4 regions of the Marinobacter sp. AN1 genome follow, and region 1 is predicted to be linked to each of the others. Evidence: predicted binding sites of a transcription regulator. Region 1 holds the regulator's gene; each other region holds the start of a gene.
What was found. The regulator sigma-54, encoded in region 1, starts transcription at its own class of promoters, with help from an activator protein. The targets are predictions, from matches to a motif close to ANTGGCATNNANNTTGCTNT.

Region 1 (7,796 bases):
TCAACTTGACCAGCACACCCATGGCAATGGGATCCTGCCCGGCGAAGGGCTCATCGTAGAGAATCAGCTCCGGGTCCAGGGCAATACTCCGGGCCAGGGCCACCCTCCGGGTCATACCGCCAGACAGTTCCGCCGGCATCAGGTTGCGCGCCCCCCTCAGGCCCACGGCTTCGAGCTTCATCAGAACGATATCCCGGATCATGTCGTCGGGGAGCCTGGTGTGCACTCTCAGCGGAAACGCCACGTTTTCAAAGACACTCAGGTCGGTGAACAGCGCTCCACTCTGGAACAGCATCCCTATATCCTCGCGCAGCCGGTACAGGTCCCTGCGCTTGAGGGACGGCACATCGTGGCCTTTTACGCGGATACTGCCGCTGTCCGGGCGCAACTGCCCGCCGATCAGCTTGAGCAATGTGGTCTTGCCGGTGCCGCTGGGTCCCATGATGGCGGTGATGCGGCCACGGGGCACAGCGAGCGACACCCCATCGAAGATACGACGGCTGCCCCGGGTAAATACAACATCGTCCAGAAGAATGTAGGAACTGTCAGTCATGCCCGAAACCACCGGAAATTTGGCGTTACATTATGCCAACTTGCCCCGCGGCTCAATGACTGCGGGCGTTAAACTTTGTGAATAGTCGATTTACCGGTGGCTGCGCCGGGCCCCTGCCGCCAGTCCACCCCTGTTGATGATATACTTCCCACCCTATAATCGGGATTTATCAACCAGGGCCTGCCCTGTGCTCACAGCGTCTGAATCAGGAGCCCCATGACTAAACCGTTTGTTGCCGCCGCACTCAACGCCATCGACATTGAACGCCAGGCGGTCGAAGCCCTCTCTGACCGCATCGACGACGACTTTATCCGGGCCTGCGAAGTCATCATGGCCTGCAAGGGCCGTGTTGTGGTGACCGGCATGGGCAAGTCCGGTCATATCGGCAACAAGATCGCCGCGACCCTGGCCAGCACCGGCACCCCCTCCTTCTTCGTTCATCCCGGGGAAGCCAGCCACGGTGACCTGGGGATGATCACCAGCCAGGATGTGGTCCTGGCCATTTCCAATTCCGGTAACACCGGCGAGGTCCTGACCATACTGCCCCTGCTCAAGCGCATGGGCGCACCACTGATCAGCATGACCGGCAACCGGGACTCAACACTCGCCCGGGAGGCAGTGGCAAATCTCGACGTCAGCGTCGCCAAGGAGGCCTGCCCATTGGGGCTGGCACCCACTTCCAGCACTACCGCCACCCTGGTGATGGGCGATGCCCTTGCAGTCGCACTGCTCGAGGCCCGTGGATTCAGCGCTGAGGACTTCGCATTCTCCCACCCCGGGGGCGCCCTCGGTCGCCGCCTTTTACTGCGGGTCGCCGACATCATGCATACCGACGACCGTATCCCCCGGGTCCGGGACACCACGCCCCTGGCCGGGGCCCTGCTGGAGATATCACTCAAGGGGCTGGGAATGACCACCGTCGTCAACGAGGACGGTCAGCTGGTGGGTATTTTTACTGACGGTGACCTGCGCCGCACCCTGGACCGCTCCATTGATATCCAGAAGACGCTGATCCGGGATGTCATGACCCGTAACGGCCGCGTTATTCACGATGACCAGCTGGCCGCAGAAGCACTGCATGTCATGGAGGAACTCAAAATCAACGCCCTGCCTGTCCTGAATCGTGAGGAACAACTGGTGGGCGCCCTCAACATGCACGACCTGCTGCGGGCGGGGGTGATCTGAGATGGTGATGACCACCCAGGGAGCAGCGACACAGAGACCAGCCTGGCCCAGAGAGGCCCTCGACAAGGCGTCAGGCATTACCCTGTTGGCACTGGATGTAGACGGCATCATGACCGATGGCTCACTGCTGTTTTCCGCCACAGGTGACGAGCTGAAAGCCTTCAATATCCTCGACGGGCTGGGCATGAAACAGGCCATGGCAGCGGGCATCGATATCGCGGTCATTACTGGCCGCACCTCACCACTGACTGAGCGGCGCATGCAAAGCCTGGGGGTGGGCATGTTACTCCAGGGACGTGAAGACAAGGTAACAGCCCTGCAGGAAATCGCCTCCCGTCGCCAGCTGTCGCCGTCCGGGATTGCCTATATGGGGGACGACCTGCCCGACCTGGCTGCAATCCGCTATGCAGGCTTTGGCGTTACCGTGCCCAACGCACACTGGTTTGTTCGCCAGCACGCCGATTACTGCACCCACGCCACCGGGGGCAATGGCGCGGTGCGAGAGCTGACCGACCTGCTGCTGGCGGCCCGGGGCACTCTCGACTCAGAGCTGCAGCGCTGGCTTGGAGAGACCGAATGAGTGACCAGGATGATCGCAATCTCCTGATCCGTCTGCTGGATTTCCTGGCCCACCCACGCGTCCGCAATCCGGGCCTGGCCATTGCAGCTGTCGTGCTCGGTTACATGCTCTGGCAAAGCGATGACCCCCGCTCTGTGGATACCGCTGCCATTGCCCTGCGGGGCGAAACCGAGCCTGACACCTTTGTAAATCAGGGTATTTTCCGCTCCTTTGATGCGTCCGGGCGACCCGAAATCGTCCTCACCAGTCCCCGGACTGAACAGTTCGATGACCGTAAAGAGGCCTTTCTGGAGGCCCCTGACGGTACTCTGTATGATCATGAGGCAAACCTGCGCTGGCTGATCACCGCAAACACCGGCCTGTATGATATGGCCGCCGAGGTGATGGACCTGGAGGGTGACGTGGAAGTGATCCGTCGTACAGGCGGGGGTGATGCTGTCTTGCTTACCGAATACCTTCGCATTGATAATGCCTCCCGAACAGCGACGACTGATCGCCCGGTCACCCTGACATCACCGGGAAACATCACCCATGCCCGCGGCCTGACCGGCTGGCTCGATGAGCGGGTGCTGGAACTGGAGAACTCCGTTGAGGGAATCTATGAAACCCGTCAGTAGCCCGCTGCGCTGCCTGCTTGTCCTGGTAACGCTGGTTGCCACTCTGCCGGCTGGCGCTTTCGACATGAACTCGGACGAGCCTATCCGGATCACTGCGGACTCCGCCCGCCTGGACGACAATCAGGGCACCGCCATTTACCGGGGCAATGTCGACGTTCGCCAAGGTGACGTGCTGCTCACAGCTGACCGGGTCGACGTTTACAGGGGTAGCGAGGGACTGGACCGCATCCACGCCCGGGGCCGCCCGGCCACTTACGACCGGCCTGCGACCGCAACCGAGGGCCCCGTCCACGCCGAAGCGCTGGAGATCCATTACTCCGCCAGTGAGAACCTGCTTCGCTTTGAGCAAGAGGCCGTTGTTGAGCAGGGGGAAGACGAGTTCCGTGGCGCCATCATCAACTACGACACGGCCAACCGGATTGTCACCGGTGAAGGCCGCACTGAAACCGGTGAAGGATCCGGCCGGGTCGAATGGTGATCCAGCCCAGGGGCAACAGTTCATCCAGCAGTAACTGACGGCACTCGCTATGGCATTGTTACAGGCGAACCACCTCGCCAAGAGCTACAAACAGAAAAAAGTCGTCATCGACGTCTCCCTGAGTATCGAGAGCGGGCAGATCGTCGGACTGCTTGGCCCTAACGGGGCCGGCAAGACCACCTGCTTCTATATGATCGTTGGCCTGGTGCCGGCGGACCACGGCCACATCAGTATAGACGGCAAGGACATCACACCGTTGCCCATGCATGGGCGCGCCCGTCAGGGTATAGGCTACCTGCCCCAGGAGGCCTCTGTTTTCCGCAAGCTCTCCGTGAGCGACAACCTCATGGCCATACTGGAAACCCGCAAGGACCTGAACCGGCGCCAGCGGGAAGAAAAAATGGAAGAGCTGCTGCAGGAATTCCACATTACCCACATCCGTGACAGCGCCGGCATGGCCCTCTCCGGCGGGGAGCGTCGCAGAGTGGAAATAGCCCGAGCCCTGGCGATGGAACCAGCCTTCATCCTGCTGGATGAACCCTTTGCCGGCGTGGACCCGATCTCGGTGAGTGACATCAAGCAGATTATCCGCCACTTGCGGGACAAGGGCATCGGTGTGCTGATCACCGATCATAACGTGCGGGAAACCCTGGATATCTGCGAAAAGGCGTATATCGTCAGCAGTGGACACATTATTGCCTCGGGTTCCTCGGAAGAAGTCCTGGCCAATCAGCAGGTCAAAGACGTCTATCTCGGGGATGAATTCAGGCTCTGAGATCGGCGGCGATTCCGGTACGCCCTGCCCCGATCTGTAAACTGGCGCCGGTTGCAGCAATTGTCTTCAATGCGGCAAGGGGGTACACTCGGCAAAGAACTTGCTTGTTAATTCCAAGTATCCGGTAACACTGATATTTTTCCCTGATATTGCCAGTTTTTTGAGCTGGATCAGACAACTTCGGGCTAACACATGTTATCGGTAACCTCAGAAGGGTGATGGACGTGAACTCATGGTGATGAAAGCCTCCTTACAGTTAAAGATGGGTCAGAGCCTCACAATGACCCCGCAACTGCAACAGGCGATCCGTCTGCTCCAGCTGTCCACCCTGGACCTGCAACAGGAAATCCAGCAGGCACTGGACTCCAACCCCATGCTGGAAACCTCCGAGGACGACGACCAGGAAAGTTCTGATGCCGAGAGGGACAACGAGCGGGACGAGCGCAGCGATGAATCCGTGTCCGCCTCTGAGGGCGAAAGCGCAGCGGACAACACCTGGGAGGAATCCGACTGGTCGGCAGAGAACAACAGCGGTGACACCATTCCCGATGACCTGCCAGTGGATACCGCCTGGGATGACATTTACCAGTCGGCGCCAGCACCCGCCTCCCGCGGCGATGACGACAACGACATGGATTTTGACAGCCGCAACCCCGCCGCCGAAACCCTGCGGGACCACCTCGAGTGGCAGCTCAACCTGACTCCACTGAGCGAGCGAGACAGCGCCATTGCCCATGCCCTGCTGGACGCTGTGGATGAACGGGGCTACCTGACGGCCACGCCGGAAGACATACATTCCGGCCTGGAAGACGAAACCGATGACGACCCCGTCGAACTGGACGAAGTGGAGGCAGTACTCCACCGCCTGCAGCACTTTGACCCCCCGGGCGTATTCGCCAGGGATCTCCAGGAATGCCTGCTGATACAACTTAACCAGTTACCCCCGGACACCCCCTGGCTGGACAAGGCCCGGCTGGTGATCACCCACTACATCAACCTGCTGGGCAACCGTGACTACGCCCAGCTGCTTCGCCGAAGCCGCCTGAAAGAAGACCAGCTAAGGGATGTGCTGGCCGTCATCACCTCCCTCAACCCCCACCCCGGCAATGCACTGGACCGGTCCGAACCGGACTATGTCATCCCCGATGTAATTGTTCGCAAGGACAATGGTCGCTGGCGGGTGGAGCTGAACCCGGAGATTGCACCGCGTATTCGCGTCAATACGAGCTATGCTTCGCTTATACGCCGGGCGGACAGCAGCGCTGATAACACCTACCTGCGCGACCAGCTCCAGGAAGCCAAGTGGTTTATCAAGAGCCTGCAGAGTCGTAATGAAACCCTGTTAAAGGTCGCGACACGAATTGTTGAACATCAGCAGGGTTTTCTGGACCATGGGGAAGAAGCGATGAAACCGCTGATACTGTCGGACATCGCCCAGGCCGTGGAAATGCACGAATCCACCATTTCCCGGGTCACCACGCAAAAATACATGCACACCCCCCGTGGCATCTTCGAGCTGAAGTATTTCTTCTCGAGTCATGTAAGCACGGAGGAGGGCGGCGAATGTTCTTCCACAGCCATTCGTGCCATGATCCGCAAACTGATCGCGGCAGAAACCCCGAAAAAGCCGCTCAGCGACAGCAAGATTGCCACCATGCTGGGAGAGCAGGGCATAAAGGTGGCCAGGCGCACGGTAGCCAAGTATCGTGAAGCCATGCACATTCCGCCCTCAAACGAGCGGAAACGACTGGTCTGAACAAAGGGTCTGACAAACAGGAGAAGCCCATGCAAATGAACATTTCCGGTCATCACGTAGAACTGACTCCCTCGCTGAAGGATTACATCAACGAAAAATTCCAGAAGCTCGAACGCCACTTCGATCACATCAGTAACTGCCAGGTGACGCTGGAAGTGGAGAAGGTACGTCAGATTGCAGAGGCCACCCTGCATGTCGTAGGCGGCGAAATTCACGCCAAGGCCGAGAACGACGACATGTACGCTGCTATTGATGCACTGGTAGACAAACTTGACCGCCAGATCCTCAAGCACAAGGAAAAGAACGTTGATCGGGCGCACGGAGCCACGGCCCGCTAACGATTGTGACACTGTAACGGCTATAATCTGACTCACAACGCTGCGGTACGACCTCGTACCGCAGCATTTTTTTATCGGGACCGATGAGAATCCATGACCGATTCGACCTTGACCATCAACAACATCCTGGCGCCGGAACTGACGCTGTGCCGTGTTAATGGCACCAGCAAGAAGCGCATTCTGGAGTTCATTTCCGAAAAAGTGGCTGGCCAGTACCCGGAACTCGACGAAACCCAGATCTTCAACAACCTGATCGCCCGGGAGCGCCTTGGCAGCACTGGTATTGGTCAGGGTATTGCCATTCCACACTGTCGTCTGGATGGTTGCACCCGGGTTGTGGGAGCACTGGTAACGCTGGAAGAAGGCGTGGCCTTTGACGCCATTGACAACCAGCCGGTAGACCTGTTGTTTACACTGATCGTGCCCCGGGAAGCCACCTCTGAACACCTCGAACTGCTGAGCCAGTTGGCCGAACAGTTCAATGACCGTAGTTTCTGCGATGCCCTGCGGGCCTGCACCAGCAATGACGGGCTCTATCAGAAGATAACCGGAAACCGCTGATCCGGTCCGGATGTCGCCCGACGCCCACAACGGCTTCGGCAAAGCTACCAGAGGACCAGTCCCATGAAACTGATCATCGTTAGCGGCCGCTCCGGTTCCGGCAAGAGTACCGCACTCCACGTGCTTGAAGACCTGGGCTTCTACTGCATCGACAACCTGCCCATTGGCCTGCTGTTCCCGCTGACCACCGAGGCAATGGCCGGAACCTCCGGCAGCCGCCTGGAAAATATCGCGGTCAGTATCGATGCCCGCAACCTGTCCAATGAGATTGCCAACTTCGAAGCGATCCATCAGCGCCTGATGGAAGCTGGCATCGTGACCGAAATTATCTACCTGGATGCCACCGAGCAGTCGCTGCTGCAACGTTTCCACGCCACCCGTCGCAAACACCCCCTCAGCGACGACCAGACTTCCCTGACTGAGGCCATACGGTACGAAAAGAAATTACTGGAACCTATTGCCCAGCTGGCAGACCTCTACCTGGACACGACCGAGCTGTCCATGTACGAGTTACGGGATACCGTCAAGCAGCGCATTATCGGCCGGAGCGAGCAGGACCTGGCCCTGCTGTTCCAGTCTTTCGGTTTCAAACACGGGGTACCGGTGGACTCTGATTACGTGCTGGATGTGCGCTGCCTGCCCAATCCCTACTGGGATCCCCAGCTGCGCCGTTTCACCGGCGTCGACCAGCCGGTGATCGACTTCCTGGGATCGGACCCGATGACCAACCGGATGATCGACGACCTGACCCGGTTCCTGGAAACCTGGCTGCCCCAGTTCAGCAACAGCAACCGCAGTTATATGACCATCTCCATTGGCTGCACCGGCGGCCAGCATCGTTCGGTGTACGTCTGCGAACAGCTGTCCCGTTATTTCAGCAAATCCTACAACCAGGTTCAGACCCGGCACACGGAGTTGCCTCACCTGAACCCGCAACACCGTGGTAACCCATG
Region 2 (7,796 bases), 1.3 Mb from region 1:
GACCCAGGCCACAGGCAGGGCGGTTTCCAGGGCAAAGCCCAGGACTTCACCGAGGGTCAGCGCCTCATCCAGCTTGGTCATTATGCAGCCTGCAAGACCCGCCATCTTATAGCAATGCCACATGGATTTCATGATTCTCGACTGGCTGGTGGCCGGCACCACCAGGTGCGGACTCACCCGGTGCCGGCTGTTCGCCAGCTCGGCCAGCTGCTCCTGGCAACCGGGATCGGCGCCGGACAGGCCAGCGGTATCAATCAGCACAAGGTGCCGGTCTTCCAGCTCATCCAGCACCTCATCAAGGCTGTGGCTGTCATCCACCACCCGTACCGGCACATTCAGGATACGGCCGAACACGAACAGCTGCTCATGGGCCGCTACCCGATAGCGATCGGTGGTGACCAGCGCCAGGGAGTCGGCGCCATGCTCCAGCACGTACTGGGCGGCAATCTTGCCAATCGTAGTCGTCTTGCCGGAGCCGGTAGGCCCTACCAGGGCGTAGATACCACCACGAGTAGCCCAGTCACCACTACCGGTTCTGAGGCCCGCTGCCAGGGTACGCAGCGAGCGCTTCCAGTTATCCTCGAGTTTGCCACGACCACTCTGACGGGCCAGGCTTGCCGCCAGCGAACCACTGAGACCGAATTCCTCAAGGCGCTCCGCGAGGCGCTTGCGAACTGCATCCAGGGCCTCTTCCGCGTCAGCCTGCGACCTGGCCAGCGGAGTGACCTTGTGGCCAGCGGCGCCCTGCTCGCTGATCATGGCCCTCAGCGAGTCCAGCTCACGGCGCATCACCGCCAGTTCGTCACTGGCACCGGACTCACTTGGAACATGGGCCCGTTCCGCGCCCGCGGCACTCGCGTGCACGCCAGGCTGACGGGGTGATGACAGGGATGGCAGGTCGTCGGTATCCAGGTACTCCTTGCCAGCCGGAGTCCGCTGCCGGGGCTCGTAGCCACCGCGCTGCTCCCGCAAGTTGCGGATACGGCTACGGGAGCGGTCAAGTTCTTCCTGCAAGCGGAGGTGTTGTTCCGCCTGCAGCTCGGCCAGGCGGCCATCGCTGGTGGCGTCCGCAGCAGCGTCGCCAAGCTTCTGGCGTGCCATGTTTTCGTCATAGTCCAGTGCCGTAACAATCTCGACACCGCCATCTATCCGGCGGCTGGAAAGAATCACCGCATCGTCGCCCATGGACTCGCGGACCTGCTTGAGGGCGGCGGACATGGTTGCCGCAAAGAACCGTTTTACCTTCATCTGTCTCTACCTCCCGGTGGGTCGTTACTGGCCGACCGACGCCACGATGGTGATCTGCTTGTTATCCGGCACTTCCTGGTACGAGAGCACGTGCAGGCGCTCTACCCCGTAGCTGGCGAACTTCGCCAGCACCGGCCTCAGGGGGGCGGATACCAGCAGGATGGCGGGCTTGCCCATCATTTCCTGCCGCTGGGCGCTCTCCTGCAGGGAGCGCTGCAGTTTCTCCACCATGCCCGGTTCAAGGACCAGGCCGATGTCGTCACCGCCGCCGGATTGTTGACTCTGTTGCTGACTCTTCAGCAATAATTGTTCCAGTTCCGGATCCAGGGTGATAACCGGTATCTCTTTGTCGTTACCGCAGATGCTCTGCACGATCATTCGCCGCAGTGCCTGACGGGCAGCCGTGGTAAGGACCTTCGGGTCCTGGCTCTTGGGATGGACGTTGACGATGGCTTCGGCAATGGAGCGCATATCACGGATGGGCACTTCTTCCTGCAGCAGGCTCTGCAGCACTTTCAGCAGGATGGAGATAGACACGGTGGTCGGCACCAGCTCTTCCGCAAGCTTGGGCGAAACTTTCTCCAACTGGTCGAGCCACTTCTGCACTTCCTCGTGGCCGAGCAGTTCATGGGCGTGGCTCTGCAGGATCTGGTTCAGGTGTGTGGCGACGACGGTGCTGGCGTCAACCACGGTGTAGCCAAGCGTCTGGGCATTGTCTTTCTGGTCCGGCTCGATCCAGATGGCATCCAGGCCGAAGGCGGGATCCTTGCCGGCAATGCCGTCCACCTTGCCGAACACCTGCCCCGGATCAATCGCCAGTTCCCGTTCCGGATGGATTTCCGCCTCGGCGATGGTTACACCCATCAGGGTGATGCGATAGACGTTGGGCATCAGGTCCAGGTTGTCACGGATATGCACCGACGGCATCAGGAAGCCCAAATCCTGGGAAAGCTTCTTCCGCACCCCTTTTATACGACTGAGCAGCTGACCACCCTGGGACTTGTCCACCATGGGAATCAGGCGGTAGCCCACTTCCAGGCCAACAATATCCACCGTTGCCACGTCGTCCCAGCCCAGTTCCTTATTCTCCGGTGGCGCCGGCAAGGCATGCCCCTGGTCTCCTGCCTCCGGACGGGCACCGCCGGTTGGCGCGGCCTGGCCGCCACCACTACGTGAGGTTGTCGGCCAGCTGCTGCTGCCGTCTTCCTCAACCGCCTGGCGGCCCTGCTTCCAGATCCACCAGGCCGCTCCGGCCGCCAGCAGCCCCAGTCCCAGGAAGGCCACATGGGGCATGCCAGGAATCAGGCCCAGCATGATCAGGATAGCTGCGGCGATGGCCAGCGCCTTGGGGGCATCAAACATCTGTTTGAGGATCTGCCCGCCCATATCCTGGCTGCTGGTTACCCGGGTGACCATGATGGCCGCAGACGTGGAGAGCAACAGCGACGGAATCTGGGCTACCAGGCCGTCACCAATGGTCAGCAGGGCATAGTTCTGGGTGGCAACGCCAAAATCCAGACTGTGCTGGAGCATGCCGATACCGATACCCCCGATCAGGTTGATGAACAGGATCAGCAGGCCGGCGACTGCATCGCCTTTGACAAACTTGCTGGCACCGTCCATGGAGCCGTAAAAGTCCGCTTCCTGCGCAATCTCTTCCCGGCGGTGCTTCGCCTCGTCCTGGTTGATCAGACCGGCGTTGAGGTCGGCGTCGATGGCCATCTGCTTGCCGGGCATGGCATCCAGGGTAAAACGGGCGCTGACTTCGGATACCCGGCCAGCGCCCTTGGTGACCACCAGGAAATTGATGATCATGAGAATGGCAAATACCACCAGGCCCACAGCGTAGTTACCGCCGATCAGTACCGCACCGAAAGACTCGATCACCTTACCGGCAGCGTCGCCACCCTCGTGCCCGTTGAGCAGGACGATCCGGGTGGAAGCCACGTTCAGGGCCAGGCGCAACAGGGTAGCTACCAGCAGGACGGTGGGAAACGCCGCGAACTCCATGGGTCGCAGGGCATACACACACACCAGCAGGATGGTAATGGACAGGGCAATATTGAACGTGAAAAGTACGTCCAGCAGAAACGCCGGCATCGGCAGGATCATCATGCCCAGCAGTGCCACGAGCATAATGGGAATGCCCAGGTTTCCCCGCGTCAGGGATTTGACGTTATTCAGGACAAGGGCCCGGTCCATGTTGACGGAAATCTCCACAATGGTGGTTCTTGCTGCAATGGCCAGGGCCGTTTTTTTGACGCCCGGGCCGCCTTACCCGGACTAGCGGCAAGATCCATACCATTTCTAACATTTTCTCCAGAATCCCCCCTGACTGAGCTGCGCCGATACGGTATCCTTGCGCAAATCCCACCCGACCAGCTGACAGGTGAACCATGCCCATTCACGAAGTCAAACACCCCCTTATCCAGCACAAACTCGGCCTGATGCGCCGAGCCGACATCAGCACCAAGAATTTCCGCGAGCTTGCCCAGGAAGTGGCATCGCTGCTGACCTACGAAGCCACCAAGGATTTCACCCTGAGCAAGGAAACCATTGATGGCTGGGCAGGCCCGGTAGAGGTGGAGCAGATCGGTGGCAAGAAAGTCACCATCGTACCGATCCTGCGGGCTGGCCTGGGCATGCTGGACGGTGTGCTGAGCCTGATACCGGTGGCGAGGGTCAGTGTCGTGGGCCAGATCCGCAACGAGGAAACCCTGGAAGCCTCCACCTACCTTGAGAAACTGGTAGGTGAACTGGACCAGCGCATGGCACTGATCGTCGACCCCATGCTGGCAACCGGTGGTTCGCTGATTTCCACCATCGACCTGCTGAAAAAGGCGGGCAGCACAGAAATCCGGGCCCTGGTCCTGGTGGCAGCTCCGGAAGGTGTCGAAAAGGTGCTGGAAAAGCACCCCGATGTCTCCATCTATACCGCCTCCGTGGACGAACGCCTGAACGAGAAAGGCTACATCCTTCCCGGCCTTGGTGATGCCGGTGACAAGATCTTCGGCACCAAGCAGAAGGACGTCTGACATGCAGGATGCTGATCACACCACTTCCCTGAGGGAGGACTACGCCGGCGAGCCGGTCTGGCGCCAGGCCCTGGCCGGTTCCCAGATGCTGCTGGTGGCTTTTGGTGCCCTGGTGCTGATGCCCCTGCTCACCGGTCTGGACCCGAGCGTCGCGCTATTCACTGCCGGTCTGGGCACGCTGATATTCCACATCGTCACTGGCGGCAAGGTGCCGGTATTCCTGGCATCGTCCTTCGCATTTATTGCACCGATCATGGCGGCGAAGAACCAGTTCTCCATTCCGGAGATTCTCGGCGGCCTGGTGGCGGCCGGCCTGCTCTACATCCTGCTGAGCGGCGCTGTGCGCCTGCGGGGCACCGGCTTCATCAACCGGCTGTTGCCGCCCGTGGTCATTGGCCCGGTGATCATGGTTATCGGCCTGGGGCTGGCCCCGGTCGCGGTAAACATGGCCACTGGCCATACCGGTGATGGCTCAGTCGAACTGGTTCCGTACAAGCCAGCCATAGTGATTGCCATGATTTCCCTGCTGGTGACCATTGTGGTTTCCGTATGGGCGAAAGGCATTTTCCGGCTGATCCCCATTATGGTCGGCATTATCGTTGGCTACCTGCTCACATGGCTGTCCGGCGTTTTCAACGTAACGCCGGTGATTGTGGACTTCTCCCCGATTGCGGAAGCGGCCTGGTTTTCCATGCCGGCCTTCCAGTCCCCTTCATTCAGCTGGGGGGCGATCCTGTTCATGATTCCGGTGGCCATTGCCCCGGCCATTGAACACATCGGTGATGTGCTGGCGATCAGCAACGTGACCGGCAAGAACTTCCTCAAGAAGCCGGGCCTGCACCGCACCCTGCTGGGCGACGGCCTGGCCACCAGTTCCGCCGCGTTCCTGGGCGGACCGCCCAACACGACCTATTCCGAGGTGACTGGAGCGGTGATGCTGACGAAGAACTTTAACCCGCGGGTAATGCTGTGGGCTGCAGGGGTGGCTATCGTACTGGCCTTTGTGGGCAAGTTCGGCGCGGCCCTGCAGACAATCCCGGTTCCGGTGATGGGCGGCATCCTGTGCCTGTTGTTCGGTTCTATCGCGGTGGTGGGGCTGAACAGCCTGATCCGCAACCAGGTGGACCTGTCCCAGGCCCGCAACCTGGTAATCGTGGGTGTGACCCTGGTGTTCGGTATTGGCGGTATGGCGATTTTCGGGGTGGAGGGTATTGCCCTGTGTGGCATCGTTGCCATTCTGCTGAACCTGGTGCTTCCCGGGTCGGATACTGCCTGGGGTGAGCGGGCTCATCACGAGCACTGAGGGTAAAGCCTTCTCTCGGACGGGTGTTGTCTGCTCCTAGACTGCAGGTTTGCGGGGAGGCGGCAACCAGGGGGAGGCTTTTTCCGCCGCATTGGAGGGGCGTCCTGCCACCCCAATGCGGTGAAGAAAGCCCCCCGGCCAAGCTGTACCTCCACCAAAAGCTTCAGACCAGCAAGCAGAACTCAAATACCCAGAGCCTAGATATCCCGCCGCATATCCTTCGGAATGGGGAAGTTCGGCATAGTCGGCTTGGGCGCGTGCCCCTTGCGGAACTGCCGTAGCTGGAAGATATAGGCCAACACCTGGGCCACCGCCATGTACAGGCCATCAGGGATCTCCTCACCTACCTTGGTGTTGTGGTAAACCGCACGGGTCAGGGGCGGCGTGCGCAGCAGCTCCACCTTGTTCTCCCGGGCAATCTCCATGATCTTGAAGGCCACCTCATCGGCCCCCTTGGCCACCACCACCGGCGCGCCCATGGACTTCTGATCGTACTTCAACGCCACCGCATAGTGCGTCGGGTTGGTGATAACCACATCCGCCGTCGGCACATCCGCCATCATCCGCCGCTGAGCCATCTCACGCTGCAGCTGACGGATCTTGCCCTTCACTTCCGGCTTGCCTTCCGTGTCCTTGTACTCGTCCTTCACCTCCTGCTTCGTCATCCGCAGTTTTTTCTGGTGATCGTAGATCTGGAACGGCACGTCGATGATAGCGATAACGATGGTGGCGCATGCAAGGAAGAAAAAACTCCACGCCATGGTCCACACCACATGGGCCATGGCCGGCACCGCTGGCTCCTCAGCGATGCTCAGCAGATCCTCGGTACGCAGGTTCAGAATCAGGATAGCCACCGCCAGCACCAGGCTCACCTTCAGAATCGCCTTCACCAGCTCCACCAGCGACCGGGCAGAAAACATCCGCTTCAGACCCTTGATGGGATCCATACGGTTCAGCTTGGGGGCAATGGCCTTGCCACTGAACAGCAGACCGCCAATGCCAATGGGCCCGGCAATCGAGGCAATCAACAACAGTAACAACAGGGGACTGAGGGCAACGGTGGCGTCCCAGGCAGAGCCAATCAGCTGCGTGCTCATAAAACGGGTATCAAAAATCTCCCCCCGCTCCAGCACAAACGCGCCACGCATGATCTGCTCCATGGACATGGCCAGGCTCTTGCCAAACACCAGCAGCCCACCGGCACCGGCCAGCAGCACGGCCATGGTGGCCAGCTCCTTGGAACGAGCGGTCTGGCCATCCTCCCGGGCCTTCTCAAGGCGTCGGGGCGTCGGCTCTTCCGTTTTTTCCTGACTGTTGTCGTTCTCTTCGGCCATATCTACCGTCAAACATCCACGCAGGCGCGGCACATAGTAAGAGGGGCATGGCCGGGAACCCCCTTTCCGGAACCGTGAGGCGCCAAGGACGGCGCCGACCGAGCCCTACAGAGACGTACTTGCGGGGCGTGTTTCGGAAAGGGGGTTGCCGGCCGTGACCCGCCACCCAAACAACCAGGCCACATCGAAGTAGTGAGCTTCAGGGCTGCCCCTGAAGCTGTCTCATAAACTCAAAGGTCTCACGGGTATACTGCTCAAAGTGCGGCAGAAAATTGGCATGCAGTACCCATATGGCAAACAATCCAAAAATCAGGCCAATCGGGAAACCCAGGGCAAAAATGTTCATCTGCGGCGCCGCCCGGGTCATCACACCAAACGAAATATTCACGATAAACACCGCCGTCACCGCCGGCAAAGCCAGCAACAGGGCCGCTGCAAACATCCACGAAATCCGGTGGGCCAGCTGCCAGACACCCTCCTGACCCAGCCCCTCCAGGCCAATAGGCAGGGTACGAAAACTCTCCAGGAACACCTCGATAGCCACCAGGTGCCCGTTCATCGCCAGGTACAACAGAGTGATCGTAATGGTGTAGATCTGGGAAAGCACCGTCACGTTGACCCCGTGGGACGGATCGTTCATCGAGGCAAAGCCCAGACCCATCTGCATGGCGATCATCTGGCCGGCGATGGTAAACAGCTGGAACAGGGCCGTCAGCGCAAAGCCCATACCCACACCGATCAGAATCTGCTGCAGCGTGATAATCACCGCCTCGCCACTGAGCGCCTCAACCTGCGGAACCGGCGGCAGCATGGGCACCACAAGGATCGTGGTCAGCAGGGCCAGACCCAGGCGAACCCTCGCCGGCACCAATTGAG
Region 3 (7,796 bases), 470 kb from region 1:
TACGCACATCCACCTTGATAGGGGTTGTGCCGCCAACCCGGTAGAACTCCCCGTCAGCGAGTACCCGTAACAGCCGGGTCTGGGTGTCAGCGGGCATGTCGCCGATCTCGTCCAGGAACAGGGTGCCACCGTTGGCCTGTTCGAAGCGGCCCTGGCGGGCAGCACCGGCTCCGGTGAACGCACCTTTCTCGTGGCCAAACAGTTCTGACTCGATCAGGTCCTTGGGAATGGCAGCCATGTTCAGGGCAATGAACGGATGGGTGGCCCTGGGGCTGTGGTTGTGCAGGGCCTGGGCCACCAGCTCCTTGCCGGTGCCGCTCTCACCGTTGATCAGAACGGTGATGTTGGAGTGGGCGAGTCGACCAATGGCCCGGAAAACTTCCTGCATGGCCGGGGCTTCGCCGATGATCTCCGCGTTACGGTGAGGTGACTCGGTGCTGGGCTCTGAAGTGGCGCGGCGTTCGTGGCTGTGGGCGACCGCGCGCTTGACCAGTGCCACGGCGTCATCCACATCGAAGGGCTTGGGCAGGTACTCGAAGGCACCACTCTGGTAACTGGTGACCGCACTCTCCAGGTCCGAGTGTGCGGTCATGATGATCACGGGTACGTCCGGGTGCTGCTCGACGATCCTGGTGAGCAGTGCGATGCCGTCAATGCCGGGCATGCGGATATCGCTGATAATGGCGTCCGGTTCCTCATGTTCCAGGCGCATCATGACACTATCGCCGTTTTCGAATACCCGGGGCGCCATCCCGGCCTGGGTCAGGGCGCGTTCCAGCACCCATCGGATGCTGCGATCATCATCGATGATCCAGACGTTTGCCGGTTGACTCATCACGAGGTCTCCTCCAGCGGCAGAAAGATAATAAAGTCGGTCTTGCCGGGCTCGCTCTCACACTCAACCAGCCCACGGTGCTGTCCGATAATGCTCTGGGTAATGGACAGTCCGAGGCCGGTGCCACTCGCCCGGCCACTGATCATGGGGTAGAAGATGTTCTGGAGCAGGTCCGGGGGAATCCCCGGCCCGTTATCAATAATGTCGACGCGGCACACCAGTCGGTGGCGCTTCTGGCCGATGGTGAACTGGCGCAGTACCCGGGTTCGGAAGGTAATCGTGGGCGGCTCATCACTGCAGGGGCCACCATGGTACTCGAAGGCAGCTTCCATGGCATTGCGGGCAATGTTGAGGAATGCCTGTATCAGCTGTTCCTTGTCGCCGGGAAACTCCGGCAGGCTCACATCGTAATCGCGGCGGAAGGTCAGGCGACCGCGGCTCTCGGCCTCCAGAAGGGTGCGTACCCGCTCCAGTACTTCATGGATATTGGTGGGCGCCAGTCGCAGTGCCCGGTTCGGGCCCAGCATCCGGTCCACCAGGCTGCGCAGGCGGTCCGCCTCGTCGATGATCACCTGGGTGTATTCTTTCTGGCCGGCGTCAGAGAGCTCCCGGTCCAGTAACTGGGCAGCGCCGCGGATGCCCCCCAGCGGATTCTTGATTTCGTGGGCCATGCCCCGTACCAGTATGCGAGTGGCCTCTTGCTGGGTCAGCAGGTCTTCCTCCCGGCTTATGCGTATCAGGCGGTCACGGGGCTGGATTTCAAGGAGCAGTCGGTCCGGGCCTGCACCAAAAGGGGTCACGGAATAATCCACGGTCAGCCGGTTGCCGGTGGCCAGCAGGAACTCGGCCTCCCGACGGGTATAGGTCTGCCCGGTTTCGACGGCCGTCTGCAGGGTGTCAAGGGACTGGTCTGTTTCCAGTAGCAGCCCGGCCAATCGAAGTCCCCGCACTCGCGACAGGCTGGTTTCCAGCATGCTCTCGGCAGCCGGGTTCAGGTAATCGATCCGCAGACTGCTGTCCACCACGATCACCGCCGTGGTGAGGTTATCGAGAATGCTTTTGTAGTCCGTAACCGCTGCCATGTAGCTCCCTCAGTCGCTGAACCCTGCGCCATTTTTCGCTCGGCTGTCAGCCCTGTCTGTCGGCCATACTTTGTCTCTGCCTGGTTCTGCGAAACCTTTCGCCTGCATTCCCCCGGCTGTCACCCAGTTAAATTGCAAAAACCGATCCAGAATTGAGCCAGAACTGAGATAGCATCGCAGTTTATTGCCGAACAGGCGCCCAGAATGCGCTATTTGCGGGCAAGGGCGCTCAGGGCGGAAGAAAGAACCGGTGCGTTCAGGGCCCTGCTGACAAGGTCCGTTGCACGGAACGCCCTGTCCCTGACCAGAGTATGGTCTCTAAATGGTGCAGGAGCACTAAAATGGTGCAAAAGATGGGTTTTAAGGGGTGTGCCTGGAGGAGGGCAGAGGAGGTCTGGCGGAGGTTTCGCGCGGCTGTCCGGCTGGACGGAAAACCGCGCAAGCCGATGTGTCAGTTCAGAACGGAGGGACGATGGATGGTAAAGGTGATGGAGTCGCCGGTGAACACCCGCTCGCCCTCGGCGTTAATCACGTTTACACCGGCCTTGTGAGTGCCACGGAAAACGTTGCTGACCGAGACAGTTCCGGAGCTGGTCTGCCCCACAGGCTGGCCATCGAGGGTGATCTCGAAGCGGTGCCCCCTGCGAAGGGCCGGGTCACTGGCAACCTGGAATTGCACATTACCGCTGCCGCTGTGGAAAGCCTCGTCGTCATTAGGAGCCAGGAAGGTTACGGAGTCATAGGCATCCTGGTCGCCGATTTCACCGTCGTCTTCCTTCATTTGCTTCCTGACGGTTTCCGGCTTGGGCATTGTGATGGTGGTCACCGGCTTGACGTCCAATCGCTCGGCCTTGCCCTGGGGGTCATCGGTGAAGGTAACGTTGCCATCCTTGTCTACCTGACGATAGACCTCGGCCTGGGCCGGCAGGGAAAGAAATGCCGTTGCGACGGCAGCAATCAGGAACTGAGCTTTCATATCCGGGACCTTTCTGTGGACCATGGCCGGATTATCGGCAGACGCGGGATGCAATGCAATGGAGCATCCGTCGCCTTAGGTTACGGTGAGGTAAAAGTCACAAAAAAAGCCCCGCGCATGGCGGGGCTTTGAGTCGTCACTACTGCGCGAAGCAGCGCTCAGACCTCACCGGTCTTAGCAGGAGTAGTACAGCTCGAACTCAACCGGGTGGGTGGTCATGTTCAGGCGCTCTACTTCGCCGCGCTTCAGGTCAATGTAGCCGTTGATCATGTCTTCGGTGAACACGCCGCCACGGGTCAGGAACTCGTGGTCTTCCGCCAGGCAGTCCAGGGCTTCCTGGAAGGTTTCGGCCACGGTGGGAATTTCCAGCGCCTCTTCCTTCGGCAGGTCGTACAGGTCCTTGTCCATGGCATCGCCCGGGTGGATCTTGTTCTGGATGCCGTCCAGGCCGGCCATCATCAGGGCCGCGAAAGCCAGGTACGGGTTGGCGGACGGATCCGGGAAACGCACCTCGATACGACGGGCTTTCGGGCTGCTCACGTAGGGGATCCGGATGGAAGCGGAACGGTTACGGGCCGAGTAGGCCAGCATGACCGGTGCTTCAAAGCCCGGCACCAGGCGCTTGTAGCTGTTGGTGGAGCTGTTGGTGAAAGCGTTGATGGCCTTGGCGTGCTTGATGATACCGCCAATGTAGTAGATGGCCATTTCGCTCAGACCGGCATAGCCGTCACCAGCGAACAGGTTCTTGCCATCCTTGTTCAGGGACATGTGTACGTGCATGCCGGAACCGTTATCGCCAACCACCGGCTTGGGCATGAAGGTGGCGGTCTTGCCGTAGGCATGGGCCACGTTATGCACGCAGTACTTCAGGATCTGCACTTCGTCAGCCTTGCGGGTCAGGGTGTTGGCGCCAACACCGATCTCACACTGGCCAGCGGTACCCACTTCGTGGTGATGCACTTCGATTTCCAGGCCCATGGATTCCATGGCGGCACACATGGCGCCACGCAGGTCGTGCAGGCTGTCAACCGGTGGAACGGGGAAGTAACCACCTTTCACGCCCGGGCGGTGGCCGATGTTGTTGCGCTCGAAGTCTTCGCCGGATACCCAGGCGGCTTCTTCAGAGTAGAGTTCGTACATGGCGCCTTTCATGTCGACAGCCCACTTGGCAGAGTCGAACACAAAGAACTCGGGCTCAGGGCCGAACAGGGCGCCTTCGGCGATTCCGGTGGACTTCAGGTATTCTTCGGCACGCTTGGCCACCGAGCGGGGGTCGCGCTCGTAACCCTGCATGGTGGAGGGCTCCACGATGTCACAGGTGATGTTGACCGTGGTTTCTTCGGTGAACGGGTCCAGCACGGAGGTTTCGTCGTCCGGCATCAGGATCATGTCGGATTCATTGATCCCCTTCCAGCCGGCGATTGAGGAGCCATCGAACATCTTGCCTTCTGTAAAGAAGTCCTCGTCCACTTCGGTGGCCGGCAGGGTCACGTGCTGCTCCTTGCCGCGGCTGTCAGTGAATCGCAGGTCGATCCATTTGACTTCGTGTTCCTTGATCAGATCAATTGTCTTGGACATTGTGCTTACTCCGTAAGTTAACCCGTGCTGCGGGTGTTTTTCGGTGTTCGTTATGCCGGATCGTTCAGCGATGCTGAGGTCCGATCTGTTGCTGCAGCAACCCGGGGATATCAAAAGTGCCAGGGTCGCTCTGACATTCGGCTGTCCTGAGTGAATGCAATGTGCTTGCCAGTTTTTCGTCGGCGCGCCACAACGGCGCAACTACGGCCCTTCCGGGGACGGCTCCCGCTCCGCGGTGGGGCAGTGCATGCCAGTTATACAGGTTTTGTGCACCAAAGAGGTGCAATATTGCCTGCGAATGATCCTTTGTAGTGCAGCTTGCCGTGTCTTGCACCGAAACAGGATAGGCGTTTTTCTTCATATAAACGACATCGACTTTGCTATATACTGCGCGCGCAATTTCTCCTCACTGCCTATCTTCCACGGTGGGGCACCGGCTGCAATGCCGGTCATGCCGGGAGAGTATTCATTTTCAGATTTGAGATGGCATGTCGGCGACCGCATCTGCGGCCCGTACGCGCGACCCTCTCAGGTCACCAGACATGCCACAGGAATTTTTTTGTGATTGATAAGTTAAGAAACGTTGCCATTATCGCCCACGTTGACCACGGTAAAACCACCCTGGTAGACCAGTTGCTGCGCCAGTCCGGCACCCTTGACCGTAAAGAGCTCGAGAGCGAGCGGGTTATGGACTCCAACGACCAGGAAAAGGAACGTGGTATCACCATCCTGGCCAAGAACACGGCCCTGAAATGGCACGACTACGACATCAACATCGTTGACACCCCTGGCCACGCCGACTTTGGCGGTGAGGTTGAGCGGGTCATGAGCATGGTGGACAGTGTGCTGCTGGTGGTGGATTCCATCGACGGTCCCATGCCCCAGACCCGCTTTGTCACCCAGAAGGCGTTCGCCGCTGGCCTGCGCCCCATCGTTGTGGTCAACAAGATTGACCGCCCGGGCGCCCGTCCTGACTGGGTTGTGGACCAGGTGTTTGACCTGTTCGACAACCTCGGCGCCACCGACGAGCAGCTGGACTTCCCCATTGTGTTTGCCAGTGCGCTCAACGGTATTGCCGGTATGGAGCACGAAGCGCTGGACGACAACATGGACGCGGTGTTCCAGGCCATTGTTGACCATGTTCCCGCCCCGGACGTCGACCCGGAAGGCACCTTTCAGATGCAGATCTCCCAGCTGGACTACAACAGCTTCCTGGGGGTAATCGGCATCGGCCGCATCATGCGTGGGCAGGTAAAAACCAACACCCCGGTTGTGGCTGTTGGCGCCGATGGCAAGAAGCGTAACGGCCGTATCCTGAAGATCATGGGCCACTCCGGCCTTCAGCGTGTGGAAGTGGAAGAGGCCCAGGCTGGCGATATCGTTTGTGTCAGCGGCCTGGATCCGCTGTACATCTCGGACACCCTGTGTGACCCCAATGCCGTTGAGGCCCTGCCGCCGCTGACTGTGGACGAGCCCACCGTATCTATGACCTTCCAGGTCAATGACTCCCCGTTCGCCGGCAAGGAAGGCAAATACGTCACCAGTCGCAATATCAAGGAGCGTCTGGAAAAAGAACTGCTGCACAATGTCGCGCTGCGAGTTGAGGAAGGCGAGTCCGCCGACAAGTTCAAGGTTTCCGGCCGGGGCGAACTGCACCTGTCCGTTCTGATCGAGAACATGCGCCGGGAGAATTTCGAGCTGGCCGTGGGTCGCCCGGAAGTGGTGATCCGCGAGATTGACGGCAAGAAGCAGGAGCCCTACGAGAATGTCATCGTCGACATCGAGGAGCAGCACCAGGGCCCGGTGATGGAGCAGATGGGCCTGCGTAAGGGCGACCTGACCAACATGATCCCGGACGGCAAGGGCCGCATACGCCTGGAATACACCATTCCGGCCCGCGGTCTGATCGGTTTCCGTAACACCTTCCTGACCATGACTTCCGGTACGGGTATCCTGACCTCCACCTTCAGCCACTATGGTCCGCTGAAAGAGGGCGCCATGGGCAGCCGTCAGAACGGTGTGCTGATTTCCATGGCCAAGGGCACGGCGATGACCTACTCCCTGGAAACCCTCCAGAGTCGCGGCAAGCTGTTCCTGGAGCCAGGCCAGGAAATCTACGAAGGCCAGCTGTGCGGCATCCACAGCCGTGATAATGACATCGTGGTGAACCCCACCAAGGCCAAGAAGCTGGACAACATGCGTGCCTCTGGCAAGGACGAAGTCATTGCCCTGGTGCCGCCCATCAAGTTCACCCTTGAGCAGGCGCTGGAGTTCATCGACGACGACGAGCTGGTGGAAGTGACGCCGAAGTCCATTCGTTTGCGCAAGAAGTTCCTCACCGAGAACGAGCGTAAGCGGGCTGGCAAGAAGTAAGGCGCGGATCTGCCACGCCCTTCGACAGGCTCAGGGCGAACGGAGCTTATCTTCCGTTCTCCTTGAGCCTGTTCTCGGTCTGCCTTGAGCCTGTTCTCGGTCTGCCTTGAGCCTGTCCTCAGTCTGCCTTGAGCCTGTCCTCAGTCTGCCTTGAGCCTGTCCTCCGCCCGCCTTGAGCCTGTCCGCCGTCTGCCTTAAGCCTGTCTTCCACCCGCTTTGAGCCAATCCTCTCGTCCGCCCTGAGTCAGTCACCCTCTCAGCCCTTAACCAATCCCCCGATCGCCCTGAGTCAGTCACCCTCTCAGCCCTCAGCCAATCCCCCCGATCGCCCTGAGCCTGTCGAAGGGCCGTAGATTCCATGGAATAAAAGCCTTTGCAGACATCGCGAGGGACAACATCTACCCGACTGTATTTCCTACCCCTGTCTCCGCTAGACTCCTTGTGGTCACGACAAGGAGTTGCCAATGCTCACCCTCTACCCCGAAATCGAACCCTACACCCGCCACCGTCTCGCGGTGGATCCGCCCCATGAGCTGTATCTGGAAGAATCCGGCAACCCGGACGGCATTCCTGTCATTGTCGTTCACGGTGGCCCGGGCGGTGGTTGTGAGGACTGGTACCGGCGCTTCTTCGATGCTGAGCGGTTCCGGATTATCTTGTTGGACCAGCGGGGTGCCGGCCGCTCGACACCACTGGCGGAGCTGGAGGGCAATAACACCCAGGTGCTGGTGCAAGACCTGGAGAGGGTGCGGGAATTCCTGGGTATCGAGCAATGGATGTTGTTCGGCGGCAGCTGGGGCTCCACGCTTAGCCTGGTCTATGCAGAAGCCCACCCGGAGCGGGTGCTGGGCCTGGTGCTGCGGGGCATCTTCCTGTGCCGCCCTGAAGACATCCAATGGTTTTACCAGAGTGGCGCGGGCAGGGTGTTCCCGGATTACTGGCGGGACTACCT
Region 4 (7,796 bases), 2.1 Mb from region 1:
TCTGCTCGCGCAGGCGGCCCGTTTTTCAGGAGAAATGCCATGGGTAGCGTCACCAGAAGGATTCTGCAGGCATCTGTGTTGCTGGGATTACTGTGCGGGCTGTCACCGGCGCTCGCAGAACAGTGGATGAATGTCTCGCCCCTGACGGATGACCAGCTGGCCAGCGCCAGCGGCCGTCAGGGCGTCACCATGCAGTGGCAGATGAACGACACGGAGCAGAACGCATCAGTCGCCGACAATGTGCTTTCCGGAAACGTGGTCACCGGCGACAACTATCTGTCAGACAGTGCCTTCGGGCACATGAACGGTATCGCCACCGTGATCCAGAACACCGGCAACCAGGTGGTCATCCAGGACAGCACCCAGATCAATATACTCATCAATCAGTAACCGGAGGTGGGGCATGGGCAGGTTCGCAGTGCTGGCAACGGGGCTGATGTGCAGCCTGCTCTGGCCCCAGGCCCAGGCTGGCTCGGTCATCGTGCCGGGTATCGGCGGGGACCTGGCCATTCCGGTGGAAAGCTATCGTGAGAAAACCTTCAGCGAAGTGATCCGCCAGCAATACGACTTCAGTTGCGGGTCCGCTGCGGTGGCTTCGTTATTGTCCTATCACTATGGACATGAAGTGACCGAACAGGAGGTGTTCCGCTCCATGTTTGCCCTGGCCGACGAGGAAAAGGTCCGGCGCGAGGGGTTCTCCATGCTGGACATGAAGCGCTACCTGGAGCTGGAGGGGTACCAGGCCGATGGCTTCCGCATGGGCCTGGCTGGTCTGCGGGAGCAGGTGCGGTTGCCAGTCATCGTGTTGATCAACATCCGGGGATTCCGGCATTTCGTGGTGATCAAGGGCATCAGTGACCAGGAAGTGCTGGTTGGGGACCCCGCCCGGGGGCTGAAAGCCTACAGTCATGGTGAATTCGGGGAGTACTGGGACGGCACCGCCTTTGTCATAAGAAGCCATCTGCGTGAAGGGCGGGCGACGTTTCGCAGCGATGGCGACTGGCCGGCACTGGCCCGTGCGCCGGTAGGAAGCGGAATCCGGGAATTGCCCGGAGCTCATACCTTGCCTTACTGGCCCTCTTCAAGGGAGTGGTGACCATGAACAATGTTTGCAGACTGATGGTTGCTGTGATGCTTTTCCCCGGCCCCCTGTTGGCAGCGACACCAGTGAACGAGGTATTGAACCTGGCGGGACCGGTGCTGGCCGATGAGGAACTGGACCGGCTGCGAGGCGGTTTTATGCAGGACGGGCTGGAGATCTCCATCGGCCTGGACCAGATCGTTGCGCTGAATGGCCAGGAACTGATTGTTAACCGACTGACCATTCCGAACCTGAACCAGAAGATGCGTGGGGAGGTGGCCCACCGTATGGAAACCGTGGTGCAGGTCATGCAGCCTGATGAACCGGCGGGCGCCCGGGTCGCCGTGGGGCCCGGTATCGGCGGAAGTGGCTGGACCACCGTCATCCAGAACAGCCTGAATTCCACGGTGATCCAGAACATCCACCGGCTCAATATCGAACTCAATAACCTTGCTGTTCACCAGCAGGTGCCACTGCACCTGGGCGAGCACCTCAATCGCCTGTTGAGCCGTTGATCCTGCCAGCACCCAGTAGTTAACGAATCAACCAGGCAGGACACTAGAGGTTGATCGGTAGCCGCAGGGTAATCTCTGCATTGGGGGCGTTGTCGGTCACTCCGACGCTCACCGCCATACTCAGGCTGGTATCCCGGGTCAGCCGCTGGGATAGACCGAAGGTCAGTGAGCCCACGTGTACCTGCTCAAACCGTGTGTCAAACAGGCTGTTATCCAGCTCATAGTCTGTCTCGCCGATGATCGAGTGGTCATAGCCCAGGCTGAACGAGGTGCGTTCGTTGAAGGCAAAGCCCATACCGAACCCGAACCGGATAACGTCACCCGGGTCGATGGTGCCACCGTTACGTTCACCCTCATCTTCCTCCATGGTCCAGACGTAGCTCAGGTTGCCGAACAGCACCGCCGGATCGGTGGGGTAGATAAATGAGATGCCTGGCTCTATGGACCAGAAGCCGGATCCGGTAGGGCGCTCCCTGAGTTCTACCCCGATGGGGTTGTTGTTGCTGTCGTAGATGATCCTCTGGCCCACGTCATAGGGACCTTCGCCGGTGGGCGCCTTTACCCGCAGGCTGCCGATCAGGTATGGCCAGCCATCCAGGCCATCATTGATCTGGTAGCGTGCCGACACTTCCACATCGCCCAGACCGTCACCGGATGACTCGCGGATGGTGTCGAGGGGCGTGCCCTGAAAAACCTCCCGCTCCCGCAGGTCTTCATTGATGATCAGGTAGGGCACCCGTATGCCAGCCTCGAAACGGCTGGAAAAGCCATACTTCATGGCCAGGGCCCCAGTGAAGATATCCCGTTGCACTTCCGAGATATTGATCAGCCCTACCAGCAAGGCGGGAATGACCGTATAGCCTTCTACGGCCACCACGGTGGAATTGCTGTGGGCATAGGAGACGGAAGGCTCGATGGTGATTCGCCCCGGGGAGGTTACGATCCCCCGGTCGTAGGTGATGGAGGCTACCTCGGTGGCCTGGTTGGAGGCGGCTTCACGGGCTTCGGAGCCCACGGTCGTGTCCGGGGCAGGTTGTTGGCTGAGCGCCGTAACCGGCAAAAGGCCCAGTGCGGTTGTCAGGGGTAGCAGGATCCGGGCTATGCGCATGGTCATTCCTTACCGGCGGGTTTGACGTCCGGGTGTGTTGGCTGAGTGGATGGTGTCTGATAACGGCAGTTGGTACTTGTCGATCAGACGGTAGAAAGAGGCACGGGAGATGCGTAGCAGACGGGCGGCCGCTGAAATGTTATGCCGGGTCAGCGCCAGGCTGCAGTGCAGGGCTTGTCGCTCAGCCCTGGACCGGAACTGGGCCAGGCTCAGGTCGTGGTGATCGTGGACATTGGCAGGAATCCCGTACAGGCCCAGGTCCATGGGCTCTATCTGCGGGCTTTCACCCAGCAGCAGGGCCTGCCGCAACCGGTTCTGCAGTTCCCGCAGGTTGCCGGGCCAGCTATGGGTAATCAGCCGCTGCATGGTGGCCTGGCTGACCGGCTTTGGCGACAGGTGGGGCGGTAGTCGTTGGAGCAAGGCCTCCGTCAGTTGGGGGATGTCCTCCGGGCGCTCGCGCAGCGGGGGCAGCTCCACTGCCATCTCACCCAGCCTGAAAAACACGTCCTGGCGGAAGGTGCCGTGGCGTACAAGCTCGGACAATGGCGTGGAAGCCGTGGCAATGAGCCGGGCGTTAATCCGCACTGGGCGGTTAGAGCCAACACGTTCAACGACCCCCTCCTGGAGGAAACGGAGCAGGTACGACTGTTGAACCAGGGAAAGTTCGTCAATACCCGCCAATAGCAGACTGCCGCCATCCGCAGCCTCCAGACGGCCCGTACGCTGACTCGTGGCATGGGTGAATGCGCCTTTCTCGTGACCGAAAAGCTCACTCTGGGTCAGTGAGACCGGCAGCGCCGCGCAGTTGATGGTGATCAGTGGGCCATGGCGGGCCAGGGACTGTTCATGGACCAGTCGGGCCGCGGCTTCCTTTCCGGTGCCGCTTTCGCCGTAGATCAACACGGGTTCACTGGTGCCCGCAAACCGCCTGAGCCTCGAAATAACATGGCGGATGGCAGCTGACTCCCCGGTGAGTGCAATCTCCTGGTAGTCGTCGCCGGTTGCTGGTGTGGCCTTCTGATGAAGTTCCGCCATGCCCCATAGGTGCCCTGCAACCATGGCCAGCCTTTCCCAGTCGATCGGTAACGTGTGATAGTCCGAGCAGTGCAGTGAGGTGAGGTAGGCCAGCTGACGGTTCAGGCTGGGCGCTTCTGGCAGGATGCCGATCCACAGGGGAATATTCAGCTGTTCAAACCAGCGGTCCAGGTGGGGAACGCCGTCTTTCGGGTAACGAGTCAGGTCCAGTATGCCCACATGTCCCTGATGCCCGTCGGGCAGTCCAAACCGGGGTGGGACCGTATAATCGAACTGATGTACCTGCCAGCCTGAGCTCAGGACACCAGGCACCTGGACAGCTTGGGTGCCATGGGTCAGCCAGGTGAGTTTGCGTTTGGAATCCATTGTGCCACCGTCCAGGTCAGCGTGCCGGGGCCCGGCGCACATTGTGTTTGGTGGATGCCGGACTTAAGCTGATCCGGGATGCCCCCTGTGGTCGCCTGCTTTGTAGCTGCTGGAATCGCGACCGGGGCATCCATCGGGTCCTGGCGGGAAAACAAACAGGTTATGTGCCATAAAATGAGAACTGCCGCATGACCAGTGTGTTAACTAAGTCACAAAAATGGCATCTGCTGCGGCGTGTAAAATATACGGACAGTTCAGCTTGTGTGAAGTCCGTCAGTGTTCCAGACAGGGCACAACCACTTAAATCGTCACTCGACTGTCAGCAGCGACATCATAGAGAGCTTCAAGAGAAGAAATATGGCAGATCGCGAAACAGCCCTGAAAGACGAAATGCTTGGCCTTCTGGAGAATGCCCGGCAACGTACCCTGGCGCTGGTCGATTCCCTGGATGACGACCAGCTACAGGTACCCTGGCACCCGGGAGTAAACCCGCCGCTCTGGGAAATGGGCCACTCCTCGTTCTTTTACGAGGTATTTGTTCTGAACCTGCTGGACGGTACCCCGAGCTATGACCCATCCATGGATGACCTCTGGGACTCGTTCCATATTGACCACCGGGACCGCTGGAACCGGGATTACTTTCCGGGCCGGGAGCAGACCCGGAACTACATGCTCACCATCTATGACAGGATCGCCCAACGCATCCGGGAGCAGCCGCTGGATGAGCGGTCGCGGTACCTCTATCGCTACGCGATCTACCACCAGCATATGCATATAGAATCCATGACCTGGTGCCGCCAGACCGTGGGCTACCCGCCGCCTCCGGGGGTGATGAAGCCCGCCTCCGCTCGCGGCGAGCAACTGGGAGATGCGCGGATTCCGGCTGGCACCTGGCTGATCGGCATGCCCGGGGAGTCAGCCGACTACGCCGGTGAAGACTTCGCGTTTGATGGCGAAAAACCTCGCCATACAGTGGCTCTGGACGCGTTCAGCATTTCCCGTGCACCGGTGAGCAACGCTGAGTTTCTCGCCTTTTTGGAAGATGGCGGTTACCGCCGTCCCGAGCTCTGGTCCTTCGGCGGTCGCAAGTGGCTTCAGAGCGAAACCGACGTAGCACTGGTCTTCGGTGAACGTGAACCGGTCTTGCGGGCGCCAAGACATCCGCTGTACTGGCGCCTGCATGAGGGCCAGTGGCAGGAGCGATTGTTTGACCAGTGGCAGCCACTGGAACCGGATGCCCCGGTGATCCATGTCTCATACTGGGAAGCCGAGGCGTGGTGCAACTGGGCAGGCCGACGTCTGCCGACGGAAACGGAATGGGAAGTGGCCGCCCTGGGGAATCGCCCGGGCGAAGCATTCCGACGCTTCCCCTGGGGTAACGAGCCGCCCACCCCGGAGCGCGTGGACATGGACACCACCATGATGGCCCGGCAGCCCGCCAGTGCTATGCCAGCTGGCGAGAGCCCCTTTGGCTGCCGGCAGATGATCGGCACCTGCTGGGAGTGGACCAGCGACCAGTTCCTGCCTTACGACGGCTTCAAGGTGGACATGTATCCATTCATGTCTACCCTGCAGTTTGGTGACCACAAGGTGACCCGTGGTGGCGGGTGTGCCACCTCGTCGGTATTGATTCGAGGCACCTATCGCCAGGCTTACCTGCCACAGCGCAATGACGTGTACACGGGTTTCCGCACCTGTGCCCTGTAACCGCCCCGCCCCGGGAGAGCGACGATGAACTTGTATGAAACCGACGAGTTACTGGGCCAATACCTGGCCTTTCATTACGGCGACAGCTATTTCGGTGTTGGCAATTATCCTGCCCGCTGCGCCAGCATTTGCCTGGAGCACATGGCCGGGCGAGAAAAAAAACGGGCACTGGACCTCGGGTGCGCGGTAGGGCGCACCAGTTTCGAACTGGCCCGGGCCTTTGACGAGGTCGTGGCGCTGGATCTCTCCAATCGCTTCATCGAGGCCGCCAACACCCTCAAGCGGGACGGTCAGATGGATTACTTCCTGCGGGAGCAGGGGGAACTGGGCACCCAGGCGACCGCCTCCCTGGCCGCTCACCAGCTCGCCAACCGTGCTGAGCGGGTCCGCTTCGAGGTGGCGGATGCGTGCAACCTGGGACCGGAGCAAGAGGGCTATGACCTGGTGTTTGCGGGCAACCTGATCGACCGCCTGCAGGACCCGGGCGCCTTTCTCTCTGGTGTCCACAAGCTGCTGAATGACAAAGGTGTACTGGTAATCAGCTCACCCTATACCCTGCTGGAGGAGTTCACGCCCCGGGGGAAGTGGGTGGGCGGGTTCGAGCGCCACGGCCAGCCGTTCACGGTGCTGGATGGCATGAAGGACATACTGGCTCCCCACTTTGACCTGCTCGGCGAGCCGGTGGATGTGCCATTCGTTATCCGCGAGACGGCTCGCAAGTATCAGCACACCATTGCCGAGCTGACGGCCTGGCAGCGGAAAGCTTAGCGTCTGATCCAGGGATCTTGTGAAACCTTTATGGCCTTGAGACAAGCCGCATCGGGGGCTGGGGCTTCGGTGGAATGTTCCGGGGTGGGGGTGCTTTCTCCGCTGCAATTCACGGTACGTCCTGTACCGACCTTGCACCGCGCCATCCATGGCGCTGCTGCGAAAGCACCCCCACCCCGAAACATCCAGACAACGGAGTTGCCTTCAGGGAAATGCCTGCAGCTTTAGTCGGGCTTTATATTTCGCGGTCTTGCCTCTTGTCTCTGTTGCGGTAACTGTAAGTTCGCACGGGGATGTGGTGGGGGACCTTTTGGAGCAGCGCCATGGATGGCGCGGTGCAAGGTCGGTACAGGACGTACCGTGAATTGCAGCGGAAAAAGGTCCCCCACCGCAGCCCCAGGCAACCAAGCCAAAATGCCCAGTCAAAACCCAGGCAGTCCCAGACCCCCACTCCAGATTGCATGAAACAATCAGGCCTTCGGCATGGGTAACTCAGGCAGCCCGGTTTCCCTGACCAGGCCCTGCATAAGCCGCATGCTGGCGTCCTCATCCCCCATATGGGCATTCAAACGGCTCAGCTCCGCCAACGTCTCCTGGCTGCGACGCAAATGCAGGCTGGTCTCGAAATACTCCCGGGCCTTGCCCCACAACTCATTACGCAAACTCAGGCGACCCAGGGCTAACAACAGCTCCGGATTGTTGGGCCGGTCCTGCAGCCAACGCTCTGCTGCCAGCAATTGCTCATCCGGCTTGGAACCACAGATGCGTCCATAAAGGTGAATCAGCTCGTCGCTCCAGTGATTGCGCAGTACTTTCCGCAGCAGCGTCTCTGCCTGGGCCTCCTGGCCGGCTTTCGCCAGCAATTCGGTATACACCCGGATGGTATGCTCGTCTCGGCGCATGGAGCTCGGCAGCTCGTCCCACAACCGGGTCAAAGTGGAAAGATCCTGGTTACCTTGCCGCCGGCACTCCTCGGCAGCCCGGTGTAGCAGGTTGTGCCAAACCGTCCGTTCCAGCCGGTCCAGTTCTGCTGGATCTCCCAACTGGCGCTTGCGCAGTTCTGGCAACAGTTTGGACAATTCCCGCCAGTCTTCCAGTCTCAGGTAGGTGTTCTTCAGCAACTTGAGAACGAACGGGTGATGGGGGGCCTGTTTTCGCAAACGTACCAGGGTAGCCAGAGCCTGCTCCAGGCGGTTGGCGTTCAGTTGCAGCTGGG

Region 2: flhA (flagellar biosynthesis protein FlhA) is a predicted target of sigma-54. The motif match lies at 3,535-3,554, and genes of this name have one in related genera.
Region 3: glnA (glutamate--ammonia ligase) is a predicted target of sigma-54. The motif match lies at 4,625-4,644, and genes of this name have one in related genera.
Region 4: LJ360_RS16810 (sigma 54-interacting transcriptional regulator) is a predicted target of sigma-54. The motif match lies at 4,258-4,277, and genes of this name have one in related genera.

The regions. Positions count from the first base shown of each region.
Region 1 covers NZ_CP110342.1:1,487,504-1,495,299, reverse strand. The annotation lists gene LJ360_RS06800 (ATP-binding cassette domain-containing protein) at 1-553, opposite strand, end outside; gene LJ360_RS06795 (KpsF/GutQ family sugar-phosphate isomerase) at 770-1,738, shown strand; gene LJ360_RS06790 (KdsC family phosphatase) at 1,746-2,318, shown strand; gene lptC (LPS export ABC transporter periplasmic protein LptC) at 2,315-2,935, shown strand; gene lptA (lipopolysaccharide transport periplasmic protein LptA) at 2,919-3,413, shown strand; gene lptB (LPS export ABC transporter ATP-binding protein) at 3,463-4,188, shown strand; gene LJ360_RS06770 (RNA polymerase factor sigma-54) at 4,427-5,944, shown strand; gene hpf (ribosome hibernation promoting factor) at 5,974-6,282, shown strand; gene ptsN (PTS IIA-like nitrogen regulatory protein PtsN) at 6,376-6,843, shown strand; gene rapZ (RNase adapter RapZ) at 6,907-7,796, shown strand, end outside; gene LJ360_RS06750 (HPr family phosphocarrier protein) at 7,794-7,796, shown strand, end outside.
Region 2 covers NZ_CP110342.1:2,811,393-2,819,188, forward strand. The annotation lists gene flhF (flagellar biosynthesis protein FlhF) at 1-1,248, opposite strand, end outside; gene flhA (flagellar biosynthesis protein FlhA) at 1,273-3,450, opposite strand; gene upp (uracil phosphoribosyltransferase) at 3,645-4,283, shown strand; gene LJ360_RS12920 (uracil-xanthine permease family protein) at 4,285-5,586, shown strand; gene flhB (flagellar biosynthesis protein FlhB) at 5,784-6,920, opposite strand; gene fliR (flagellar biosynthetic protein FliR) at 7,120-7,796, opposite strand, start outside.
Region 3 covers NZ_CP110342.1:1,012,938-1,020,733, forward strand. The annotation lists gene ntrC (nitrogen regulation protein NR(I)) at 1-835, opposite strand, end outside; gene glnL (nitrogen regulation protein NR(II)) at 835-1,917, opposite strand; gene LJ360_RS04550 (DUF4124 domain-containing protein) at 2,369-2,893, opposite strand; gene glnA (glutamate--ammonia ligase) at 3,068-4,471, opposite strand; gene typA (translational GTPase TypA) at 5,033-6,844, shown strand; gene pip (prolyl aminopeptidase) at 7,309-7,796, shown strand, end outside.
Region 4 covers NZ_CP110342.1:3,628,992-3,636,787, reverse strand. The annotation lists gene LJ360_RS16830 (hypothetical protein) at 40-390, shown strand; gene LJ360_RS16825 (C39 family peptidase) at 404-1,096, shown strand; gene LJ360_RS16820 (hypothetical protein) at 1,099-1,596, shown strand; gene LJ360_RS16815 (transporter) at 1,640-2,704, opposite strand; gene LJ360_RS16810 (sigma 54-interacting transcriptional regulator) at 2,714-4,105, opposite strand; gene senA (selenoneine synthase SenA) at 4,463-5,812, shown strand; gene LJ360_RS16800 (putative 4-mercaptohistidine N1-methyltransferase) at 5,837-6,580, shown strand; gene LJ360_RS16795 (heme biosynthesis HemY N-terminal domain-containing protein) at 7,051-7,796, opposite strand, start outside.